Regions from separate parts of the Paenibacillus sp. SJS-P3 genome, predicted to be linked through region 1. Evidence: riboswitches for the same ligand, from Rfam matches in the RefSeq annotation. Region 1 holds a riboswitch; each other region holds the start of a gene.
What was found. Region 1 has a riboswitch for cyclic di-AMP ahead of AC06G8_RS15170 (C40 family peptidase). Riboswitches for the same ligand answer to the same signal wherever they lie in the genome.
Positions count from the first base shown of each region.

Region 2: it holds a riboswitch for cyclic di-AMP, as region 1 does, so the genes downstream of both, AC06G8_RS00140 (G5 domain-containing protein) here and AC06G8_RS15170 (C40 family peptidase) in region 1, are expected to answer to the same signal.
Region 3: it holds a riboswitch for cyclic di-AMP, as region 1 does, so the genes downstream of both, AC06G8_RS19920 (hypothetical protein) here and AC06G8_RS15170 (C40 family peptidase) in region 1, are expected to answer to the same signal.
Region 4: it holds a riboswitch for cyclic di-AMP, as region 1 does, so the genes downstream of both, AC06G8_RS17315 (TrkH family potassium uptake protein) here and AC06G8_RS15170 (C40 family peptidase) in region 1, are expected to answer to the same signal.

Region 1 is NZ_CM160043.1:3,287,105-3,292,744, reverse strand. Features, by position in the region: gene AC06G8_RS15175 (glycosyl hydrolase family 18 protein) at 1-1,160, opposite strand, end outside; cyclic di-AMP (ydaO/yuaA leader) riboswitch at 1,526-1,659, shown strand; gene AC06G8_RS15170 (C40 family peptidase) at 1,663-2,154, shown strand; gene AC06G8_RS15165 (GbsR/MarR family transcriptional regulator) at 2,287-2,856, opposite strand; gene AC06G8_RS15160 (quaternary amine ABC transporter ATP-binding protein) at 3,098-4,315, shown strand; gene AC06G8_RS15155 (ABC transporter permease) at 4,293-5,138, shown strand; gene AC06G8_RS15150 (glycine betaine ABC transporter substrate-binding protein) at 5,165-5,640, shown strand, end outside.
Region 2 is NZ_CM160043.1:26,235-31,874, reverse strand. Features, by position in the region: gene yabG (sporulation peptidase YabG) at 1-91, opposite strand, end outside; gene rsmA (16S rRNA (adenine(1518)-N(6)/adenine(1519)-N(6))-dimethyltransferase RsmA) at 262-1,134, opposite strand; gene rnmV (ribonuclease M5) at 1,115-1,678, opposite strand; gene AC06G8_RS00140 (G5 domain-containing protein) at 1,895-3,046, opposite strand; cyclic di-AMP (ydaO/yuaA leader) riboswitch at 3,288-3,511, opposite strand; gene AC06G8_RS00135 (TatD family hydrolase) at 3,693-4,466, opposite strand; gene AC06G8_RS00130 (HD domain-containing protein) at 4,491-5,640, opposite strand, start outside.
Region 3 is NZ_CM160043.1:4,328,702-4,334,341, reverse strand. Features, by position in the region: gene AC06G8_RS19925 (dicarboxylate/amino acid:cation symporter) at 1-339, shown strand, start outside; gene AC06G8_RS19920 (hypothetical protein) at 567-1,190, opposite strand; cyclic di-AMP (ydaO/yuaA leader) riboswitch at 1,196-1,385, opposite strand; gene AC06G8_RS19915 (amidase domain-containing protein) at 1,600-2,718, shown strand; gene AC06G8_RS19910 (D-alanine--D-alanine ligase) at 2,787-3,920, shown strand; gene AC06G8_RS19905 (hypothetical protein) at 4,050-4,367, shown strand; gene uvsE (UV DNA damage repair endonuclease UvsE) at 4,364-5,383, shown strand; gene AC06G8_RS19895 (sulfite exporter TauE/SafE family protein) at 5,493-5,640, shown strand, end outside.
Region 4 is NZ_CM160043.1:3,760,565-3,766,204, forward strand. Features, by position in the region: gene AC06G8_RS17305 (LysR family transcriptional regulator) at 1-734, shown strand, start outside; gene AC06G8_RS17310 (potassium channel family protein) at 826-1,503, opposite strand; gene AC06G8_RS17315 (TrkH family potassium uptake protein) at 1,525-2,877, opposite strand; cyclic di-AMP (ydaO/yuaA leader) riboswitch at 2,997-3,163, opposite strand; gene AC06G8_RS17320 (CPBP family intramembrane glutamic endopeptidase) at 3,401-5,041, shown strand.

The DNA of each region.
Region 1 (5,640 bases):
AGGTATGGAGCCCTTGCCGTGGAGTCCCACTGGCGGGTCCATCCGTTCTTGTTGATATAGCTCGCCTTGAGCTCATCATAGGTGTAATCGCCGGAGCCATGGGAGTAGAAGGCGCCTCCGGCGACGAGCTTCGCTGCCGGAGCGCCCTTGCTCTTCAGCAGCTTGATGGCGGAATCGACGCTGTAGCTTGCCATCGAGGAGTTGTACAGGGCGGTGTGATGGGTATTCGCGCCGTTCTGCAGATCGTACGTCATGACATTGAGGAAATCGAAGGAGGGAATGACGGCGGCGATATCGATGTTGCCGAGACCGTAGTCGGAGGCGCCGACGGCGGCTGTAAGCTGGTATTTGTTGGCGGAGCGTCCATCGGCCGAGCTGGCCGAGTCCAGAGTCGAACGGAGCTTCTGGATGAACAGAGTATAGTTCGCGCGGTCGCCGGAGCCCGGATATTCCCAATCGATATCGATGCCGTCCAGCTTATTGGCCCGGATATAGGATACGGCGCTGTTGGCGAACGCCGTGCGGCTCGCGTCCGTAGCCGCTGCTGCGGGGAAGCTGGCGGAGCGGCCCCAGCCTCCGACGGAGACGAGAACCTTGAGATTCGAATTTTTGGATTTCAGCGAGACGAGCTGCGCCAGCTTGCCCGTATCCCCTCCGCTGACACCGGCAGAGGTCGCGTCGGCGAAGGCATAGAACACATGTGTCAGCTTCTCGGCCGGCACGGTGCTGATGACGGGGAAATGCCAGTCGGCTACATACGCGCCGATGATTTTGCCGGCAGGGACAGGAGTGGCCGTCGGCGTCGGTGTCGGAGTGGCGCTAGGCTTAGGCGTCGCCGTAGGAGCAGGCGTTGCCGTAGGAGTCGGCGTAGGGGATGCCGAGCAGAGTGACAGCACTTTCCAGGCTCCCCATTCTCCGGCGAGATCCGGGCGCTCGCCTTGCGTCCACCATTTGGCTTCGTACAGCGTGCCGGAGTAGACCGCCTTCTGCCCGACGGTATAGATGGAGGACGAGCTCCAGGCAGCGACTCCGCTGCATGCATCCGCAGCGCTGGCCTTCTGGACGGCGACGCCTTGCGGAAGGAGCGAGAAGGCAAGAAGCACGGCAAGCATCAAGACTCTCAGCGCGGAAGCTGCTATGCGGCGGTTCGGTTTGAACATGAACGATACCTCCTGAAGGATAGGATGATAGGGGCGAAACAAGAATGAGAGGGAATATCCGACCTCCTTTTTCGAATCTATTGAAAGCACTTTCATTATCAATGAAAGTGCTTATCGATAAAAGGGGAAAATTGGATGAATGCAGGGAGAAATTTCTATCGAATGGGAATAGAGTACTTTAAAGGAAGAAAGGGGAAGGACTATTTGTTCAGAAATAGGCATCAAAAATATCTCTATTACGATATAAACAAGGGCGAACGACCCTCTTAGACCGAAAAAGTCGAATTATGAAAGACTTCTAATAATCCAAAGGGAGGAGTTCGACAAAAAACTACGAATATTAACCATCAGCAAACAAGCTTGAAACAAAATAAATGCCGAATTTTCGATAAGAAAAACGGGGGAACCACTCGGGGTGAATGAATTCTGCAAGAGAGAATTCTAGGGAACCTTCTACCGAACCCATCAGCTAACTTCGTAGGCACCGGAGGGAGAACCATCTGTGAAGAAAGTCATCATGTCCATTACCGCTTTCATTCTTATTGCCGTGTTCGCATCATCCAGCGTGTTCGCAAGCACCGAATTGAAGTCATCCGTCGGCAAGGTTCTCGGCACTCCCTACAAGTATGGAGGCACGACTACAGCAGGATTCGACTGCTCGGGATTCGTCCGCTATATTTTCGGCCAGTTCGACGTGAAGCTGCCCCGCACCTCCCAATCCCAGGCCAAGGCCGGCACGAAGGTGGAAAAGGATGATCTTCGTCCGGGAGACCTCGTCTTCTTCAACACCAACGGCCGCGGCATCTCGCATGCCGGCATCTATGTCGGAGACGGCAAGTTCGCCCACTCCTCGAGCAAGGGCGTCCGGTATACGGATCTGGACGATGCCTACTATGCCAAGCGCTACGTTACCGCGCGCCGCGTCGTGACGGGCGAGGATTACAGCAAGATGGTAAGCGAAGAGGAAGAAGCGGCCGACGACGCCGGGGAATGATGGACGGCTCCGGTTCTGAAGGATGAGGGGAGACAGGCGGCGCGAGCTGCCTGTCTTTCTTTTTTGCGCAGTCGGTTATATTCCAGCAACAAAACCGAAAAGCCTTCCCGCCGGGGAAGGCTTTTCTTGGTTTCAGCTCGAAGGCTCTTCCTTCGGCACATGCTTGAAAATCTCGCCGGATTCCATCAGATCGATGACCCGGTCCAGCCACAAATAATAGTCGATCGCTTGGCGGATTTTCTCCAGATCGCTGCTGATCAGCATGGCTTCTGCTTCCGATCCGCTGCTCTCGGCCAGCTTGTCCAGCTCTGCCTTGGAGCGGCGAAGCGCCATCAGGTTGAGCTCCACGGCCTTTCTCCACTTCAGGACAAAAAAATCGGCGAAAGTCTGGTGCCAGTCCCGCTCGACTTCATACAAGTCCTTCCGCGATCCCTTTTCCCATACCTTGTTCACCATATTCAAATCAACCAGCGTGCGGATACCGGTGCTCATGCTGGTTTTGCTCATTTCCATCGCTTTGCCCATCTCGTCGAGATTCATCGGCTTGTCCTGGAAAAACATGAGCCCATACAGCAGTCCTGTAGACTGTGTAATGCCGTACAGGTCCATGTTCTTGCCGATGGACTCGATCACGCGCTTGCGCGCCTTCTGGATTGCCTGCTCCTGCGCGGCCTCCAGGCCGGCAAAATCATTGGTCATCATGTCCGCTCCTTCATCGCCTTCTCGGCTGACAAAGTAATTGTAAGAAACATTCCCGGCAATGTAAAGCGGTTGATGAACGAGTATAAGAGAGGATACGGGAGCATTTCGCACGTAAAGTATGAACAGAAAAAACCGTACGTACTTATTATACGGATAAAACGGTTGACGGTGTCGTGAATTGTTCGATAGACTAGTTCGAGTGAGCGTTGGCCGCAAGAGAGGCCATAAGGAGGTGAAGCGCTTGTCGATCATTGAAGTCACGGATGTGACGAAAATATTCGGCGAGGATCCAAAACGAATGCTGCCGCTTCTGACGGAAGGGTGGAGCAAAGACAGGATCTTTAAAGAAACGCGGCATACGGTTGGGGTCAACCGGGTTCAATTTGCCGTCGAGCCGGGAGAAATTTTTGTCATCATGGGGCTGTCCGGCAGCGGGAAATCGACTCTCGTGCGCCTGCTGAACAGGCTGATCGAGCCGACGGGAGGCGCCATCCGCATCGCGGGACAGGATATTACCCGCTTGAATGCGGAGCAGCTGAGGAAGGTGCGCCAGAAAAAGATCAGCATGGTCTTCCAGAAATTCGCGCTGTTTCCGCATCGGACACTGCTTGAGAATGTGGAGTACGGACTTGAGGTCCAGAAAGTGCCCAAGAAGGAAAGAGAGCCGAAAGCAAGGGAAGCCTTGCGGCTCGTCGGACTGGAAGAAAGGGCTGACAGTTATCCCGATCAACTGAGCGGCGGCATGCAGCAGCGGGTCGGACTGGCAAGAGCGCTTGCGAACGACCCTGAAATACTGCTGATGGACGAAGCGTTCAGCGCGCTTGATCCGCTCATCCGCAAGGATATGCAGGACGAACTGCTGGAGCTGCAGGAGAAGATGAAAAAAACGATCGTGTTCATTACGCATGATCTGGATGAGGCGCTGCGGATCGGGGACCGCATCGCGCTCATGAAGGATGGAGCGATCGTGCAGATCGGCACGCCGGAAGAAATCATGGTCAATCCTGCCAACGAATATGTGGAGCGGTTCGTCGAGGACGTGGATTTGTCCAAGGTGCTCACCGCCTCCCATGTGATGCGGCGTCCCGAGACGATCGGTCTCGACCGCGGCGCCAGGGTCGCCCTGCAGCTGATGCGCGAGAGCGGCATCTCCAATCTGTTCGTGACGGACCGCAGCCGCAAGCTGATCGGCGTCCTCACCGCCGACGACGCGTCGGAAGCGGCGAAGCGCGGACAGCCGCTGGAGGAGATCGTTATCCGGGATACCCCTGTCGTCACTCCGGATATGCTTCTCCACGAGCTGTTCGACATATGCGGGACCAGCAAGTATCCAGTCGCCGTCGTGAACGAGGCGGGACGCATCGTCGGCGTCATCGTGCGCGGAGCCGTGCTCGGAGCGCTTGCCGGTCATGTCTCCGGACGGGAGGTGAGCGAGGATGCTGCCGAAACTACCGCTTGATAAATGGGTAGACCAAGTCGTGGATTCCATCGAGGAGAACATGAACTTCCTGTTCGATCCGATTTCAGCCGGAATCGAAGGCGTCGTGGACTTTTTCTCTTATCTGCTCCATCTTCCGCCTGCGATCGTGCTGATCGTTCTGTTTACGGCGCTGGCCTGGTGGATCATGCGCTGGCCGATGGCGCTCTTCACGTTCGTCGGCTTGTTCCTGATCGACAATCTCGGCTATTGGGACCATACGATGGATACGCTGGCGCTCGTGCTGACATCGGCGATCGTCAGCATCGTGCTCGGCGTGCCGATCGGAATCGCCTGCGCCCGGAACAACCGCACGCAGAGCATCGTGACGCCCATTCTTGATTTCATGCAGACGATGCCGGCCTTCGTCTACCTGATCCCGGCTGTGACATTCTTCAATCTGGGCGTTGTGCCCGGCGTCATCGCCTCGGTCATTTTTGCGGTGCCGCCGACGATCCGCCTGACGAATCTCGGCATACGCCAGGTGCCCGCCGATCTGGTGGAGGCTGCGAATGCCTTTGGATCCACACCTTCCCAGAAGCTGTTCAAGGTGCAGCTGCCGCTGGCGGTGCCGTCCATCATGGCAGGCATCAACCAGACGCTCATGCTCGCTCTGTCCATGGTCGTCATCGCTTCCCTGATCGGGGCGCAGGGCATCGGAGCGGACGTGTACCGCGCCGTCAGCCAGATCAAGACGGGCAAAGGCTTCGAAGCCGGCCTGGCCATCGTCATTCTGGCGATCTTCCTGGATCGGCTGACGCAGCATCTCGTCAAAGGGAAAAAACATGCAGACAGGAGAGGATAGATATTTTGATTCGGAACTCTTGGAAAATGGTTGGAATACTCGGACTTGCAGGAGCTATCGCGCTTGGGGGCTGTTCTTCGAGCGGCAATGAAAATGGAACGGCTTCCGGGGGAAGCGAGGAATCTGTCGGCAAGGCGGTCGGCCACAAGATCATCGGCATCGATCCCGGCGCCGGCCTGATGGCTGCCGCCAATCGGGCTATCGAAGACTACGGCTTGTCGGACTGGACGCTGGTCGAAGGCTCGGGAGCGGCGATGACCGTTGCGCTCGACAAGGCGATCAAGAAGAAGGAGCCGATCGTCATCACCGGCTGGACGCCTCACTGGATGTTCGGGAAGTATGATCTGAAATATCTGGACGATCCCAAAAAATCGTTCGGGGAGGACGAGGAGATCCATACGATCGTACGCGGCGGATTGAAGCAGGATGCGCCATCGGCATATGAATTCCTCGACCGGTTCGAATGGACGGATGCCGATATGGCCAAAGTGATGATGGCCAT
Region 2 (5,640 bases), 1.7 Mb from region 1:
TCAAAATGGCGGTATCCCCGCGGACAGCTTCAATGCGGAACAATACATCCCCGCCGTAGGAGCGCCGAACGACAAAATCCCCTTCATTCATTAGGCCCATCACCTCTGCCTTATGGTATGGGCATAGGCCGCCGGAGGTGACAACGGGTTTTCGGCGCTGCGTCTCTGGCGCGGCTCCCAATACAAAAAGCCCTCCATGACAGAATCCGAACGGATCCTCATGAAGAGCTTCGCTTAGCCGGAGCAACGCTGCCGGGTCTGTCAGCCCTTTAGGCCATGCGCTTCAAGCGCAGCCGTCAGAGAGGCATATTCCTGCAGCGACAGCGTCTCGCCGCGCCGCACGGGATCGATTCCCGTCGATTCGAGGATGCGGGTAAGCTCTTCCCGCTTGTCCTTGCCCAGCCAGGAGGACAGATTGTTGTGGATCGTCTTGCGGCGCTGCGCGAAGCAGGCTTGAACCGTGCGGAAGAAGAAATCTTCGTCCGCCACGTCCACGGCAGGCTTGTCCCGCATCGCCAGCTTGATGACGGCCGAGTCGACGTTCGGCTGCGGAATGAATACCGTATGAGGTACGATGCAGACAAGCTCCGGCACCGCGTAATACTGGACTGCCACGCTGAGGCTGCCATAGGCTTTCGTGCCGGGCTTGGCCGCCATCCGCTCGGCGACTTCCTTCTGGATCATCACCACGATGTTCTCCAGCGGCAGCCGCTCCTCCAGAAGCTTCATCAGGATCGGAGTCGTCACGTAATAAGGCAGATTGGCCACGACGCTGACACCGCTCACCTCGCCGAACTGCTCCTTGAACAGCGCCTGCAGGTCGATCTCCAGCACGTCGCCGTGAACGATATGCACATTCTCGTCGGCTTCCAGCACTTCCTGAAGAATCGGGATCAGCCGCCGGTCGATCTCGACCGCTGCCACCTTGCCCGCTTCCCTTGCCAGCTGCTGGGTCAACGCGCCGATGCCGGGACCGATCTCCAGCGCCCCTTTGGTGGGGTCCAGTCCGGCCGCGGTTACGATCTTGTTCAGAATATTGGGGTCGATCAGGAAGTTCTGCCCCAGGCTCTTCTTGAAGGAGAAACCATGCCTCTCGATGATTTCCTTCGTTCTTCTAGGTGTCGCTACGTCCATGGGCGATCTCCTCCTCCATCTGCCGCAAGGCTTGTCCGAATTCTTCCTTCGTGATCTGAAAGCTGGCGCAGCGCTTCAGGAACTGCTTGCCGTTGCAATAGCCGATGCCCAGCCGGTTGCCCATGAGCAAGCGCCGCCGGGCCGCATCGCTATGCACCAGCAGACCCGCTTCCAGCAGATCACCGTTTGAGATTTCCGCCTTCTCTGGATCTCCCTCCGTCCGAACGGACGCCAGAGCCCTCCTGACCGCTTCGGGAGAAGCGTTCTCCACTCCGATGTCGCCTTTGTACAGGGCGTCCTCCTGCGGCAGAAAAGCATGCTTGCAGCCAGGCACCCGCTGCGAGACGATTTTGCGTATTCTCTCTCCTGCATGGTCGGGATCGGTGAAGATGATGACTCCCCGACGCTGCATGGCGAGCTCGATCCGGCGCAGCACTTCCTCGCCGATCGCCGAGCCGTTCGTTTCGATCGTGTCGGCTTCCACGGCGCGCCGAATCGCTGCCGTGTCGTCCTTGCCCTCCACGACGATAATTTCTTTGATCAAGGCCTTGTCTCCTTTAATTCAATACGCGTTTGAGGGGTATAAAAAGAAAAAGAGGCTTGAGCCTCTTGAATGACAGCCAGGTCCGAATCCGGACTGCGGCCGGAAAAGGACAGCAGTGGTACTAGCATGGGCCAAAAAAGCCCTCTCTACTCTCCTCATGCCCGGTAAACGTCCAAAACGGGACCGCCTCGTAGAGGCGGACCCGTATCGCTTGAATCAGCTCAGCTTCGGCTTGGTTGGACCCAGCACGTATACGGTGTATCCGCGCTTCTTGCCGAACTGCCTCGCGTAAGATTCACTCTCGTAGAACACGTCGATCTTCTTGCCGTTGATCGCGCTCCCCGTATCTTCTGCACGACGGAAGCCGATTCCTTCTATATATACCCACCATCCCAACGGGATGACATCCGGGTCGACTGCAATGGTACGGCCTTCCGATACTTTTGCTCCGGAAGCAGTGATGCCGTAGCCGGCATCGCCTTTGGATTTGCCCGTAGAGGCCAAGCCGGCGGTATAAGCCGTCAGGGTTACGTTGTTCAGCACTTTCTTGGCTTTGAGCGATAGGCCCGATTTGGTGACGGATTGCGATGCCGAAGACGCCGCGCTGAGAGCGACTGCTTTAGGCTTCGGCTTTTCCTTGGTGCCGACCGCAACGATCTTGTTCACGGCGGGCTGTTCCATCGATTTGGCGAGCAGCGTCATGGATACCATCTTGCCATCCTGGTATACCTTTTCGAAGGTTTTGACCAATTGGCCATTTTGGCCGGCCTTCACCATTTTTAGCTGCCCCTTTTCCAAGGTAGCATCCTCTTTGCGGATGACGGTGAAAGGAATATCGTGCTTTGTCGTGGTCGTATGCTTGTCGATTCGCAGCACCCGAATCGTCATGTTCGGTTTCAGCTGCGAGGAGGTGTCAGGGAAAATTTTGTCTTGCTCGCGAATCGGAATATTGGACTCTCCGATCGCGGCCTTCACGGTTTTTTCGGTCGTGTACACCGTCGTAGTCTTTCCGTCAGCCATAATCGTCACCGGCACAGCCTGATCGACAATGATCCGGTCCCCATCCTTGAGCGCCGCGCTCAGCGGAACTGAAATCTGGTCGTGCGGTCCGACAGTTATAGCTTGTTCATCCAGTAGGTGCTGCAGGACATCCTGCTTCGTGCTCAGGATCGTTTCCTGTCCGTTCAACACTACGGAGACGTTCTTCTCAGACGTTCCGTGCAACAACACCAAAAACATGAAAGTCATCGCGATTGAGATAATTAAGCTCAGTAGGATCAAACGCAGGTTTTCATGCTTCCATCGCCATTGGAAAGACTTGCTGGATGATCGTTGTACATGGGTGTCCTTAAAGGGAATTGCGCCCACTTCTTCGGTCCTCCTTACATAGCCCCGCCGCCTCGTGTTACGCATGACTATTTAAGACGCGACTATTAGGTTTTGTACGTGCCGAGCAGCACGCCTATCAACCTCTTGCTTCACCTCCACGGTTAACCCTATGTCGACGGTTTACGCAATATTCAAACAAAAAGAAGCCGTCGACAGAGGATCTGTATCGTGGCTTCCCGGGTTGGTCACGCTGAACACATGGAAAGTGGAGCACGAGGTTGATCTCTCTTATATGCGCTTACGAGGTTAGCTGACGGGTTCGGACAAGAGAGCTGCCCTATTCGCCTACTTGGCCTGCTCAAGGCCTTTTGGCAAAATTCACCCCTGGAAAAGGTCAGTTCGTCCATCCAGTCCGCTCCGGAATATCATGTCATCCGGGACTGCATGGAATCGCTGCTTGGTTCCCCCGCTCTCCCTTGTGGGGAGATTAAGCGAATGAATACAAAACTGCATCACTCAAAGCTCTGAGTTGAATCATACAGTTTTGGTCAACCGATTGTAAAGAAGAGATAAAAGACTCTTTCAGCCAAATTAGAGGAAAATCCGGCCGTTTTTGGCGGTTTGATGGAGCGAAAATATAATTTTTCTCAACCAAGCACCTTTTTACAAGCTTTTTCGCCCGATTTTAAGAAAGCTGGAAACATTTTCTTGCATTTGCGGATGTGATGGAAACGATCTCATTCACATTTTTACCTTTTATTTCCGCCGCTGTCTCGGCAACCAATGCCACGAATGCGGACTCATTCCGCTTCCCTCGATGAGGATGAGGAGCCAGATATGGGGAGTCCGTTTCGATCAGCAGACGGTCCAGTGGAACCTGCGCAAGAACTTCTTTCGGCACCCTGGCATTCTTGAATGTCACCGGCCCGCCGAACGAAATATAGAAGTTCATGTCCAGACACTGCTTGGCGGTCTCCCAGCTGCCGGAGAAGCAGTGCATGATGCCTCCGACCTCAGCCGCCTTCTCTTCCCGAAGAATGCGGACGACATCCTCATGGGCATCGCGGTTATGAATGACGATCGGCTTGCCCGTACGCTTCGCGATGCGGATCTGCTCCCGGAATACTTGCTGCTGGACATCCTTGGGAGCGGTATCCCAATAATAGTCCAGTCCGATTTCCCCGATAGCGACGACCTTTGGATGCGCCATCAGCGCCTCCACCCGTTCGAGGTCCCCTTCCCTCACATCGGCGCTGTCCGTCGGATGCCACCCGACAATGGCGTAGATGAACGGATATTTTTCGGCAAGTTCCAGCGTCGTCGGAATCGTCTCGCGGTTGAATCCGACATTGAACATCAGCTCCACGCCCGCGTCGCGGGCGCGCTGGATTACTTCCTCGCGGTCATTGTCGAATTTGGGGGAGTCCAGATGCGTATGCGTGTCAATCAATCCTGCCATGTTTCGACTCCTTTCGAATACGGCCTACAGGCCAAGTCTTTCCCGAATTTCCGGTTCCATGCGATAGCTGAGCAGCGAAGCCGCTTCGGCATCGTAGAAGAGCCGGTATTGGCCGCGGTGCATGCCCGTTATCGACCTCACTACATCGGACTGCGCGGATATTTCCGTCAGCTGCATGGAGCTGTCAAGAAGCAGGATCGGAGGCTTGCCCCGGTTTCCTTCCTCCTGCTTGTCCATTCCCGAACGATACACATGATAGGGAAGATCATAAGGGAAATCAATCTCCAGCTCGTAATCGCGGTCCATTCCAGCGGCGGCCAGCCGTTCGCAGAAAAACTGGGCGTCTGATTCATGTTCGCGGTCGAAGGTTATATATTTGTACAATTTGCGATTAAGGAATCGGGTGCATAATGATGCCAGCAACTTATCCTCCTCTTCGGTCCAAGCGGCAAAAACCGTTTGGACAAGCGATTCGTCCAGCTTCAAATAAGAAACCACATCCAGCTCCTGGTTGAACAGCCGCTTGATCGGCTCGGGAATCCAGGAGAAGGAATAGCCCGAACGGCACAGCTCCTGGGCCCTCAGAAGAATTTTCCTCAGTACGATCTCCGAGCTGCGTGTCACCGGATGGAAATATACCTGCCAATACATCTGATATCGGCTCATCAGATAATCCTCGACCGCATGCATGCCGCTGTCCTTGACGACAATCCTGCCTTGGTGGGGGCGCAGCACGCGGAGAATCCGGTCCAGATCGAACGTACCGTAATTGACCCCGGTAAAGTAGGCATCCCGCAGCAGGTAATCCATGCGGTCCGCATCCATTTGGCTCGACACCAAATTAATGACGATCGGCTTCTCGTAGGTTTTCCGGATAACTGAGGCTACTTTGCCAGGAAATCCAGGCTCGACGGAACGCAGGAGCCGGTTCACTTCCGTATCTCCTTCTATAATAGAGCAGCTCCATTCCTCATGGTCGAATTCCATGATTTCTTCAATGGAATGGGAGAACGGCCCATGCCCGAGATCATGAAGCAAAGCCGCGCAGAGGCTAAGAAGCTTCTCTTCCCTGGGCCAGTCGGGGTATTCGCTGCGTTCGAACTGCGAGATGATGCGGCGCGTCAGCTCATAGACGCCGAGCGAATGGCTGAATCGGCTGTGCTCCGCGCCATGG
Region 3 (5,640 bases), 1.0 Mb from region 1:
GTCGTGGCGGTATTCGTCGCCCAGGTGTACAACGTGCCGCTGGGCGTATCGGATTACGTGCTCATCGTGCTGGTCAGCATGATCTCGTCGATCGGCGTCGCCGGAGTGCCGGGTCCGGCATCCATCTCGACGACCGTCGTGCTTACCGCGCTTGGCCTGCCTCTGGAAGGACTGGGCCTGGTGCTTGCGATCGACGCTGTCGTCGACATGGGCCGCACGGCGCTGAACGCCTCCGGCACGACCGTGTCGACCCTGCTGGTCGCCGTATCGGAAGGGGAATTCGATCGGGAGTCCTACGAGCGGGATGAGGAAGACGAGCTCGAATTGAGCCACGCATAAATTCCGGAATAGAAAGACTGCCAGCCGTTATTGCGGCTGGCAGTCTTTTTTATTGTCTATGTATGCTTCCTGAACGGCGGATGGATCTCTGTAAGTGAATACGGCCAGCACTTTCAAATCATGCGCCAAATGTCCGCTCAAGGCCGCCAAAGGCCAAGAGGCATCCCCCGGCCGCAAAGCGGATAGGGGATGCCTCTTGAAGGGATGAAGGACAGAGCGCCATCCGGCTACAGAGACAGCCGGATATGGATGTCGGATGTTTCGATAAGGGCGTTGCGTCTCCAGAAAGCGGTCGCCGGGAACAGCGTGCCTTCCTGGGAGGACGGCTCCAGCGTCTTGCGCAGCAGGCGATCCCTGTGGTCGCTGATCCATTCCGCGTCGTAATAGAGCACGGACATCGCCTCGTCGGAGCGGACCCCGACGAACGGCTGGAACCAACGGCTCCACGCGTCCCAGCTTCTCGGCGCCTTGGCGTAAGGAATGAGCACGGAAGCCTGACGGATGGAGGAGCCGAAGCACAGATGCAGCACGACGCGGTAATCTCCGCGCTCGGGATCGACGAGCGGTCCCGTGCGGGTGATGAACAAGTCGATGCAGCGGATGCGGCGGCTTGATGCTGAGCGCTCTTCTTCAAGCGCCTCGGGACGGAAGGACGGCCTGTTCGCCGTCTCAGCAGCCGGGGCCGGCGGGGAATAAGCCTCCGCGACCGCCATGTCCAGCGCGATCGGCGCGTCCAAGCCCGGAAACGGCGGCGGCGCCAAGAAGGCCTCGACCGCAGACGCAGAACAGACGGAAGGCGCAATGAAGCCCTCCTGCGCGGAAGAAGCCGCGCGGTTGTCTTTCAGTGACATCCTGACATCTCTCCTTTGTGCGCTTACGGGGTTAGCTGACGGATTCGGGCCAGAGAGTAGCCCTACCAAAAGGCAAGAGACGCGGCTTCGGCAGCCCGGCCTCTTCCTTTCGGATTCACCCCGGCAAGCGTCGACAGACGCCCGCGTATTGGTTCCCCCGCTTCCACAGTACGTGGAATTCAGCAATATGGTGATAGAGTGGTACATCATATCATAAGCCAGCCGGGCTTGTTTTGTAAAATTCGATATTGACTGAAATTTCGATATATATCTGCCGCATTCTCGTTGAAACGCCGGATAACGGCGTTTAAGCGCTCTATCCGGGATGGGTCCGCATATTTTAGTGGAGAGCAGACATAAGATCATCTTGATGATGGGCGAATACCGACCAGAAGGGATGGGGAAAGGAATGCCGCGTACCGGTACCCGGGGAGTCAAACGATCGGAGGCTCAGCGCTCGCAGCCGTCCTCCGGCAAGCAGGCTGCGCTGGAAGGCTGGAGAGGAGCCGTGCAGGAATACGTGCACGGGTACAACGAAGCCGAAGTGGAGCGGAGGCATGAGGTGCTCGGAGCCTTGCTGGAAGACAGGGATCACCGCCGCCGCCTGGAGGAAAGGCTGCGCCGGCTGCGCCTCAGGGACGAGGAGCGCGGCATTCTGTCGCCGCAGAGCGAGACGAGAGCGACGCTGCTGAGGATCAACGAGTCCGCGACCGAAGTGTCGGTCGTCCTGAAGCTGCATGTGAAGCGGCATGTCGAGCATCGCGGCCGCTCCTACACCGAGGAGCGTCTCGAGCAGGAGCGACTGTGGCTGGCCGAGGAAGGCGGAGCATGGCGCCTGACCCGGGTGGAGCCGATCGTCGGCGAGCGCAGGCCCAGATACGGCCACGCCGCGGCGGACAGCGCGCTGGCCGAGCATCGCTCCTACGGCGACGGCGGCGGCAGCGGAATCCAGCGTCCGGGCTCGCCGCGCCCTTTCCTTAATTACGGCGTCTTGTCCCGCCTGAATACACGCGACCGCGCCGTCGAGTACAGGCGCGAGCTGGTCGCCGCCTACGCCGACCGGTGGTGGAACGAAGCGAATCCGGCCTACGAGCTGTTCGAGGTCAACTGCACGAATTACGTGTCGCAATGTGTCTTTGCAGGCGAAGCACCGATGAACTATACTGGTAAAAGAGAATCGGGATGGTGGTACAAAGGCCGTACAGGCGGCCAGGAATCCTGGAGCTACAGCTGGGCGGTGTCGAACGCGCTGCAGCTGTATCTGTCGTTCCCGCGCAGCACGGGCATGCGGGCGACGACGGTGGAGAGCGCATCCGAGCTGTCCCTCGGGGACGTCATCACCTACGATTGGGGCGGGGACGGGCGGTTCCAGCATACGACAGTCGTGACGGCATTCGATGCCGACGGCATGCCGCTGGTCAACGCCAACACCGTGCCGAGCCGGCACCGCTATTGGGACTACAAGGATTCCTACGCCTGGACGGACCGGACGCGCTATCGATTTTATCATCTGCAGGACTATTTCTGATGCGGGAGCCGCATCGGTCCATGCAGCGATTGGCATTCTAATTCAAGAAGGTTACCGGAGGAGCTAACATGGGAGACAAAATTCGCGTCGGACTCATCTACGGAGGCAAGTCGGGCGAGCATCAGGTATCGCTGCAGACGGCGCTGGCCGTTATGGGCGCCTTCGATTTCGATAAATACGAGGTACAGCCCTTCTATATTACGGGCCAAGGCGAATGGCGCTCCGGAGGAGTGCTGCTGGAAGCCCCGCACAGCGTCGAGCAGCTGAAGCTGTCTCCGGCAGAGGACGGCGGCATGGCGCTGGCGCCGGTATTCGGCGGACTGGCGACGGCTGCGGCCGGAGAGGGCGCCCTGCAGGCGGCTGCCGCTTCGGCGGGAGCTCCGGGAGGGACGATCGACGTCATGTTCCCGCTGCTGCACGGAACGTTCGGCGAGGACGGCACGGTCCAGGGTTTGATGGAAATGGCCAATATTCCTTATGTCGGAGCGGGGGTCCTTGCTTCGGCAGTAGGCATGGACAAGATTTTCATGAAGAAGGTGTTCGCCCACGAGGGGCTCGAGCAATGCGTCTACCGCTACTTCAACCGGACGCAGTGGGAGAAGGACCGCGCGTTCTTCGTCATGGAAACGGAGGTCGCTCTCGGCTATCCTTGCTTCGTCAAGCCCGCCAATCTCGGCAGCAGCGTCGGCATCTCCAAAGCCCGCAACCGGGAGGAGCTCATCGCGGCCATCGAGCTCGCGCTGCGTTACGACCGCAAGGTCGTCATCGAGGAGTTCATCGACGGGCGCGAGATCGAAGTCGGCGTGCTCGGCAATGACGAGCCGCGCGCATCGGTCGTCGGCGAGATCGTCAGCGGAACGGACTTCTACGATTACAACGCCAAGTATGTGGACGGCACATCCGTCATGCACATTCCCGCCGATCTTCCGGAAGAGACGGCTGAAGCGGTGCGCGAGATGGCGATCCGGGCCTATCTGGCCATCGACGGATCCGGCCTCTCCCGCGTCGACTTCTTCCTTCGCAGGAGCGACGGCAAGATTCTGATCAACGAAGTGAACACGATGCCGGGCTTCACGCCTTACAGCATGTACCCGCTGCTCTGGAAGGAATCGGGCGTTCCTTACAAGGAGCTGCTCGACAGCCTCATCGGCTTGGCGATCTCCCGCCATGCGGAGAAGCAGAAGCTGGAGTACGGCGGCTGACCGGTTTCCATACGTTTCGCACACATTCGCGCTTCCTTCGCCTTGGCGGGAGGGAAGCTCGTTTTTTCATCCGCAGCATCCGGACAAGCAGCCGCGCTTGCCGCAGTAACGATCAGGAGGGTGAAGACAATGGGATTCGCAACGGAATTCAATTCGGTATGCAAGTTCAAGTCGGAGCAGGAGCTGTACGAGCTTCTGGAATACGGCAAAGGAAAGATGATGAAATCGGGGTTCCGGGTATTCCCGGCCGGACAGAAGGTCATCGCCTACACGCCAGGCAACCAGGCGATCGCCATCGTGAAGATCCTCGCTTCCATTGCGGAGATCAACTTCCAGGGCGATGAAGTGACGCAGGTGGAGATGGAGCTCGTCCGCAAGCTGACGGAGGAAGAGTCGCGCGTGCAGACGGCGCTCGCCCATGAAATGTTTTTCGGCGGCCGGGGATGATTGTCCGCTTCGGCTTCGTCGCCATGAGCCTGCTGGTGGAGAACTCTTCATCATCGCGCACCATGACCTATAAGAACTTCTCCAAGCTGGAGGATCGCGAGGCGGCGCTGCGCAAGCTGGAGCGGATCGCCGAGGAAAATCTGCACAGCGCCCTGCGCATCATGCGCAACAACCGCTATGCCGGCATCCACGTCTATCGGTTCTCCTCGAAAATCATTCCGCTTGCGACGCATGACGCGCTTGCGGACTGGGACCCTTACCCTGCGCTGGCTGCGTCCTTCAGCGAGGTCGGAGCCTTCGCGCGGGAGACCGGCATGAGGGTCAGCTTCCATCCCGATCACTTCTGCGTGTTCAGCACGCCTCGTCCCGAGGTGCTGAAGAGCTCGGTCAGGGATATGGAGTACCATGTGCGGATGCTCGAGGCGATGGGGCTGGACGAGAAATACAAATGCAATATCCATGTGGGCGGCGCGTACGGGGACAAGCCCGTCTCCGCCGAGCGGTTCATCGCGCAATTCGGAGCCCAGGATGCCAGGCTGCGCGGCCGGGTGACGCTGGAGAACGACGACAAGACGTTCAACGCCCGCGAGACGCTCGACATTGCCGAGAAGGTCGGCAATCCGGTCGTGCTGGATATCCATCATCATGCGGTCAACGACGGCGGCGAGACGAAGGAAGCTCTGTACGGGGAGCTGTGGCCGCGCATCGCCGCCACCTGGAACCGGGAGCAGCGGCGGCTTGGACTGGATGGGGGGCCGTCAGGCCTGCCGCCGAAGATCCACGTCTCCAGTCCGAAGAGCCTCAGCGATCCGAGAGGACATGCGGACTTCGTGGAGCCGGGCCCGCTGCTGGAATTCCTGCGCGGCGTGAACGGCTCCGTGGAGCTGCTCGACTGCATGATGGAATCCAAGGCGAAGGACCAGGCTCTGGTGAGGCTGATGGAGCATTTCCGCGGGCTCGAGGCGGCGGGAGAGGGAATCCGTGTCCTGGACGGCGGCACGATCGAAGTCTTGTGAAGGCGGGGAACACGGTACGGGCACGAATCGCCATCCGCTCCGGCGGAGGGGGGATCCGTGCCTTTGCCGCGCAAGCGGCGTCTGAAGGATGCCGAAGGAGGGAATACCTATGCTGGAATGGGTTCTGATCGTACTTACAGGCGTTGTCGCTTCCATATTCGGCAGCATTGTCGGTCTTGGCGGCGGCATCATCATCGTGCCTGTCCTGCTGCTGCTCGGCGAGCGCCTGACAGGAGCGCCGATTCCGGAGGCGACTG
Region 4 (5,640 bases), 470 kb from region 1:
CCTTGAGCGAGTTCAAGCAAACTCATCGCTCCAGCCTGACGATCGGGGCCAGCCTGACGACGCTGCAGACGACGCTGCCGGATCTCATCCAGGCGCTGACCGCCAGCCATCCCGAGATCGACATCAAGGCCGTCACCGGCAAGACCCACGAGATCGTATCGCTCGTCCGGGACAAAAAAATCGATCTCGGCCTGGTGGCATCCGTCATCGACGACCCGCAGCTGCACTGCGTCCCGCTGTTCGACGACCATCTGGAGCTGGTGCTTCCCCGCTGCCATCTGCTGACCGAGAACGGCAAGCTGGCGATCCGGACGCTCAGCGGGCTGCCGATGATCCTCTTCTCCAAAGGAACCTGGTACCGCAACCTGACCGACGAGCTGTTCGACACCCACAGGCTGCATCCCGATGTCAAAATGGAAATCGATTCGTTCGAAGCCATCCTGCGGCTGCTCCATACTTGCGGAGCGGCGACGCTGCTGCCGCGCTCCTATATCCGGCAGCAGATGCTGGCGGACAACGACCTTATGGTCGTCCCGGTGCTGGAGCTGGAGCAGGCCAAGCGGACCACCTCGCTCATCCATGGCGACCCGGCCCGGCTGGAGCCTGCGGTCAGAGACTGGATCCGCGAAGCGGCCGCGAACTACTTCCGCCGCTCGGCTTCGCCGGTGGCAAGTTTGAAGGCCATGCAGCAGAGGGCCGCTGAAACCAAACAGGCAGGAGTCCGCGTCGACTGACGCGCCTCCTGCCTTTCTTTCTATGCGTATGCCTGGCCTGGAGCGGACCGCTCCTGCCCGGCAGGCCGCTTATTTCCCTCCACGGCGGTCGTCAGCTGCGGCTCACCGCGTTTTCAAACTGCTCGATGCCCTCGTTCGTTCCGATGACGACCATGACATCCTTTTCTTCCAGAATGGAATTCGCCTGGGGAGCGATGATGATGCCCTTGGGCTTGTTGATCGCTACGATGCTGCAGCCGTAGCGCTTGCGTGTGTCGATCTCGGACAGCGCCTTGCCGTTGAGGCAGCCCGGAACAGCCAGCTCCGCGACGGCGTATTCGGACGACAGCTCGATATAGTCGAGCAGATTGGGCGATACGAGCTGATGGGCGACCCTGATTCCCATATCCCGCTCCGGATAGATGACCCTGTCGACGCCAAGCTTGTCCAGCACCCGGCCGTGCAGCTCCGATACCGCCTTCACGACGACCTTGCCGACTCCGGAATCCTTGACCAGTATCGCCGCCATAATGCTCGACTGGATGTCTCCCCCGATGGCCACGATGCAGCAGTCGAAGTTGCGGATGCCGATCGCGCGCAGCGCATCCTCGTCCGTCGCGTCGGCGCATAGCGTATGGGTGAGCACGGCGCTCATATCGTCCACCAGCTCCTCGCTGCGGTCGATGCCGAGCACCTCATAGCCGAGCTGCATGAGCTCCTTGCCCAGGCTGGAGCCGAATCGGCCCAGCCCGATGACGCAGTATTGCTCTCCTTTTGAACTCTTTCCCATTGTGTCTCTTTATTTCCTTTCCTATCCGATGATAATCTTGCCTTCTGGATTTTTATATAATTCCTTGCCTTGCTTCGGTCTCAGCGCGTATGCCATCGTCAGCGGACCGAGCCGGCCGGCGAACATCGTCAGGCTGAGCAGCAGCTTGCTGACATCCTTCAGGCTGGTCGTGATTCCCGTGCTGAGCCCGACGGTGCCGAATGCCGATACCGTCTCGAACAGGATCCGCAGGAAATCGCGGTCCTCGACGGTGCAGAGCACCATCGTCACGACGAGCACGAGCGCAAGCGACAGCATCGTGATCGTCAAAGCCTTCATGATGCGCTCCTTGCCCAGCCGGTAGCGGAAGAGGACGATGTCCTCCCTGCCGCGGATCATAGCGCCCATCGCGGCGACGAGCGTCATGAACGTCGTCGTCTTGATGCCGCCGCCCGTCGAGCCCGGCGATGCCCCGATGAACATGAGGATGATCATGAAGAACAAGCTCGCCTGGCGCATCGCGCCGATATCGAGCGAGTTGGCTCCCGCCGTGCGCGTCGTGACGGATTGGAAGAAGGCTGCGAGCACCTTGCCTCCGAAGCCGAGCGGCTCCATCGTTTTGGCGTTGGAATATTCGAAGATGAAGATGACGACCGCTCCGATGACGATCAGGCTGCCCGTGGCCAGCAAGACCACTTTGGAATGGAGGGAGAACCTGCGGTTGTTCCTCCATTCCATCAGATCGGACAACACGATGAAGCCGAGGCCTCCTGTAACGATCAGCACCATCGTCACGATATTGACGAGCGGATCCGACACATAGCCGGTGAGGCTCCGATAATCGCCGAAGATGTCGAAGCCGGAGTTGTTGAACATGGATACGCCGTGGAAGATGCCGAAGTAAACGGCGCGGCCGATCGGCATGTCCGATGCGAAGCGGACCGCGTACAGCAGCGCTCCCGCCGCTTCGATGACGAGGGAATACAGCAGAACTTTGCGGATAAGCCGGACGATTCCCTCTATGGAGCTCTGGTTCATCGCTTCCTGCAGCAGCAGCCGGTCCTTGAGCGAGATGCGCTTGCGCAGCACGAGGGCGAACAGCGTCGCCATCGTCATGAAGCCGAGCCCTCCGATCTGAATAAGCAGAAGAATGATGATCTGGCCTGCAATCGAATAGTGGGTGCCGGTATCCACGACGACGAGGCCTGTGACGCAAGCCGCCGAAGTAGCGGTGAACAGGGCGTCGATCCACCTCGTGCCCTCTCCGCCGGCCGTTGCGAACGGCTGCATCAGCAGCAGCGAGCCGATGCCGATCATGACGGCGAATCCGGCGACGAGAATGCGCGGCGGCGACAATTTGAAAGCTTGCTTGAATACTGAAGACCATGATTGCATGCCGGCGACTCTCCTTTTGTCTCCATATCCCTGCCGATCGCGAAGTCCTGGCATCGTAAGCCTGTCGCTTCGGAAGCACAAAAAAAAGCACTGGAAACCCAAGTGCCTGTGCGCCCTGCGAGTCCGGTCAAGCAGCCTCCGAGGTTAGCTGTCGGATTCGGGCATGACGGCTGCCCTATCCGCTCCCGGCAGGCAGCCGCCTGCGCCGGAACGGAATTCACCCCAAGCTGCGCCAGGCAGCTATATGGTTCCCCCGTATTCTTTGGAAATTCGGCTGTTCTATATGGTCGGATTTGATTATATAGGATAGAGGACAGGTTACCAATGTCCCAATCCAAGCTTGCGGAGCGATATGGGACGGAAAATAGTGCTGGGACAAGTCCAGCAAGGCGTAATCCTGCCCTTGCTCTTTCTTTTGCGCGAAATCTCGATCTCTCCCTGCCGCGGCGTGGATAATTTGAAAGCCGCTGTGGTAAGGTTATAAAAGCTTGCCCTGCAGTCAGGCATCGTCAGGAGGACAATCATGAACAGCTCCGAGTTGGAGAAAAGCTATCGTAAGTATTTCTGGACGGGAATCATTGGAGCCGCCATCTTCCTGATTTTGCAGATCATCCCTTCCTTCGCGGGAGGGCTGTCGGGAGAGGAAGCTTCCGACAAGCCTGTTCCCAAGGGCGAGGCGCAGCAGGCAGCGATGGCTTTCGCCCGGCAGCTGACCGGCTCCGAGCCTCTCGCCGCTCATACGGTCCACCAATCCGACCGGGACATAACCGGTTATCTGAGCAAAGAAAAGCTGTCCAAAAAATTCGAGGAAGGACCCGGCAAGATCGTTCCGGCCGATACATGGCAGGTGTCTCTCTCCCTGCCCGAAGGGCAGATGTTCGTCGAGGTCGGCATGTCCAGCGGCCGGGTGATCGGCTGGAAGCAGGTGTTCACGCCCTCTGCCGGAGAATCCGCGGACGTCCTTGCCCCCAGCGCGGAACAGCTTGACCGGCTTGCCGCCAAGCAAGCCGCCGAGCTCGGCTACGGCAAGCTGGAGAGGATCGGTGAATCGGCGGGCTACAAGACGGTGTATGCCGTGCAAGGAGGAGGGATCGGCCAAGCCCGCCTCACCATAGAGGCGGCTCCTCCTTCCGCCGCCGCAGCTGAGCCTGGCGGCAAGACCGTCCTGGCGGAGTTCATGCCGCGCTATGAAGTGCCCAAGGATTACCTCGCCTACACGGCGGATCAGGATCGGATCGCCTCCAGCCTGTCGCTGCTGGGCAATCTGCTGCCGAGCGGAATCCTGTTCGTTCTCGCCGTCATCTATTCGATCGTCATGAGGAAGTACAGCTCCTTCCGCCGCGGCTGGGCGATCAGCCTCGTGTTTCTCGGCTTCTATGCCATCAACAACCTGAACATGCTCGACGGCCTCCGGGCCATGTATGGAGCGCGGCCCAACGCCGAGACCGTCGTCCTGGTCCAGCTCGTCATCACGATGGGCCTCACCTTCCTGCTCGCTCTGTCCGCCTACTTCTCCCTCGTCGCCGGGGATGGGCTATGGCGCGCGCAGGGCAGGCGGCTGTGGCTGACCTCCCGCGAGTCCCGCTTCGGAGAGACCGCTTGGAGCAGCATGAAGCTTGCCTATGTGCTCGGCTTCATCCTTCTCGGCCTGCAGACCGTTATCTTGATCGGCCTGTCGGCATTTACCGGAGCTTGGTCGACAAGCGACGTAACCCAGTCGCCCTACAACCTCGCCGCTCCGCTGCTGATGCCGCTGCTGGCGTGGTGCGCAGCCATCCAGGAGGAAGCCGTCTATCGCCTGTTCGGCATCGGCCTGCTGATGAAGTGGCTGAAAAACCCGTTCGTCGCCTGCCTCATCCCTACGATCATCTGGGCGCTCGGACATGTGACCTATCCGATCTACCCGTCTACGACGAGGCTGATCGAGCTGACGATTCTCGGCCTTCTGTTCGGATACATCTTCCTTCGGTTCGGATTTTTCACGGCGGTATTCGCCCATGCCATCATGGACTCCGTGCTGATGTCGATCTCGCTCTTCCTCATCGGAGGAGGCGGCAACATCCTTGCGGGCATCGTCTACATCGTCGCGCCTGCCGGCGTCGCCTGGGCGATGAAATGGTACGGCTCGCGGCGGAGCAGCAGCATTCCGCTGGCGCCGGGCTGAGATTGCGCTCCCTATCACGCTGGAACTCAAAGGGGCTGTCCCTAAAGCCGATGGCTTTGGGGCAGCCCCTTCTCCTACGCGTAGCCGCGAGGGCACCCTGCAAGGCTCGTTTCGAGCCTTGCGCATCCTCTCCGCGAAGCCGCAAGGTGACCTATAAGGCTCGTTTCGAGCCTTGCATCCCTACGCGAAGCCGCGAGGGGCACCCTGTAAGGCTCGTTTCGAGCCTTGCATCCCTACGCGAAGCCGCGAGGGGCACCCTGTAAGGCTCGTTTCGAGCCTTGCACCCTTCCGCGAAGCCGCGAGGGGCACCCTGCAAGGCTCGTTTCGAGCCTTGCACCCCCTGCGGCAAGCCGCGAGGTGACCTGTAAGGCTCGTTTCGAGCCTTGCACCCCCTGCGCCAAGCCGCAAGGTGACCTATAAGGCTCGTTTCGAACCTTGCACCCCCTGCGCCAAGCCGAAAAGGGCAGCAGTTTTGGCTTGGATCCAGGCCCGCTTCACGATCCCGCATGGTAAAGAAAAACCTGCCCGGCCAGCCGGCACCGAAAGCGGTGCAGACAGCCATGCAGGCTTTTTCCCCATTTTTCTCGCCAATCCCGCTT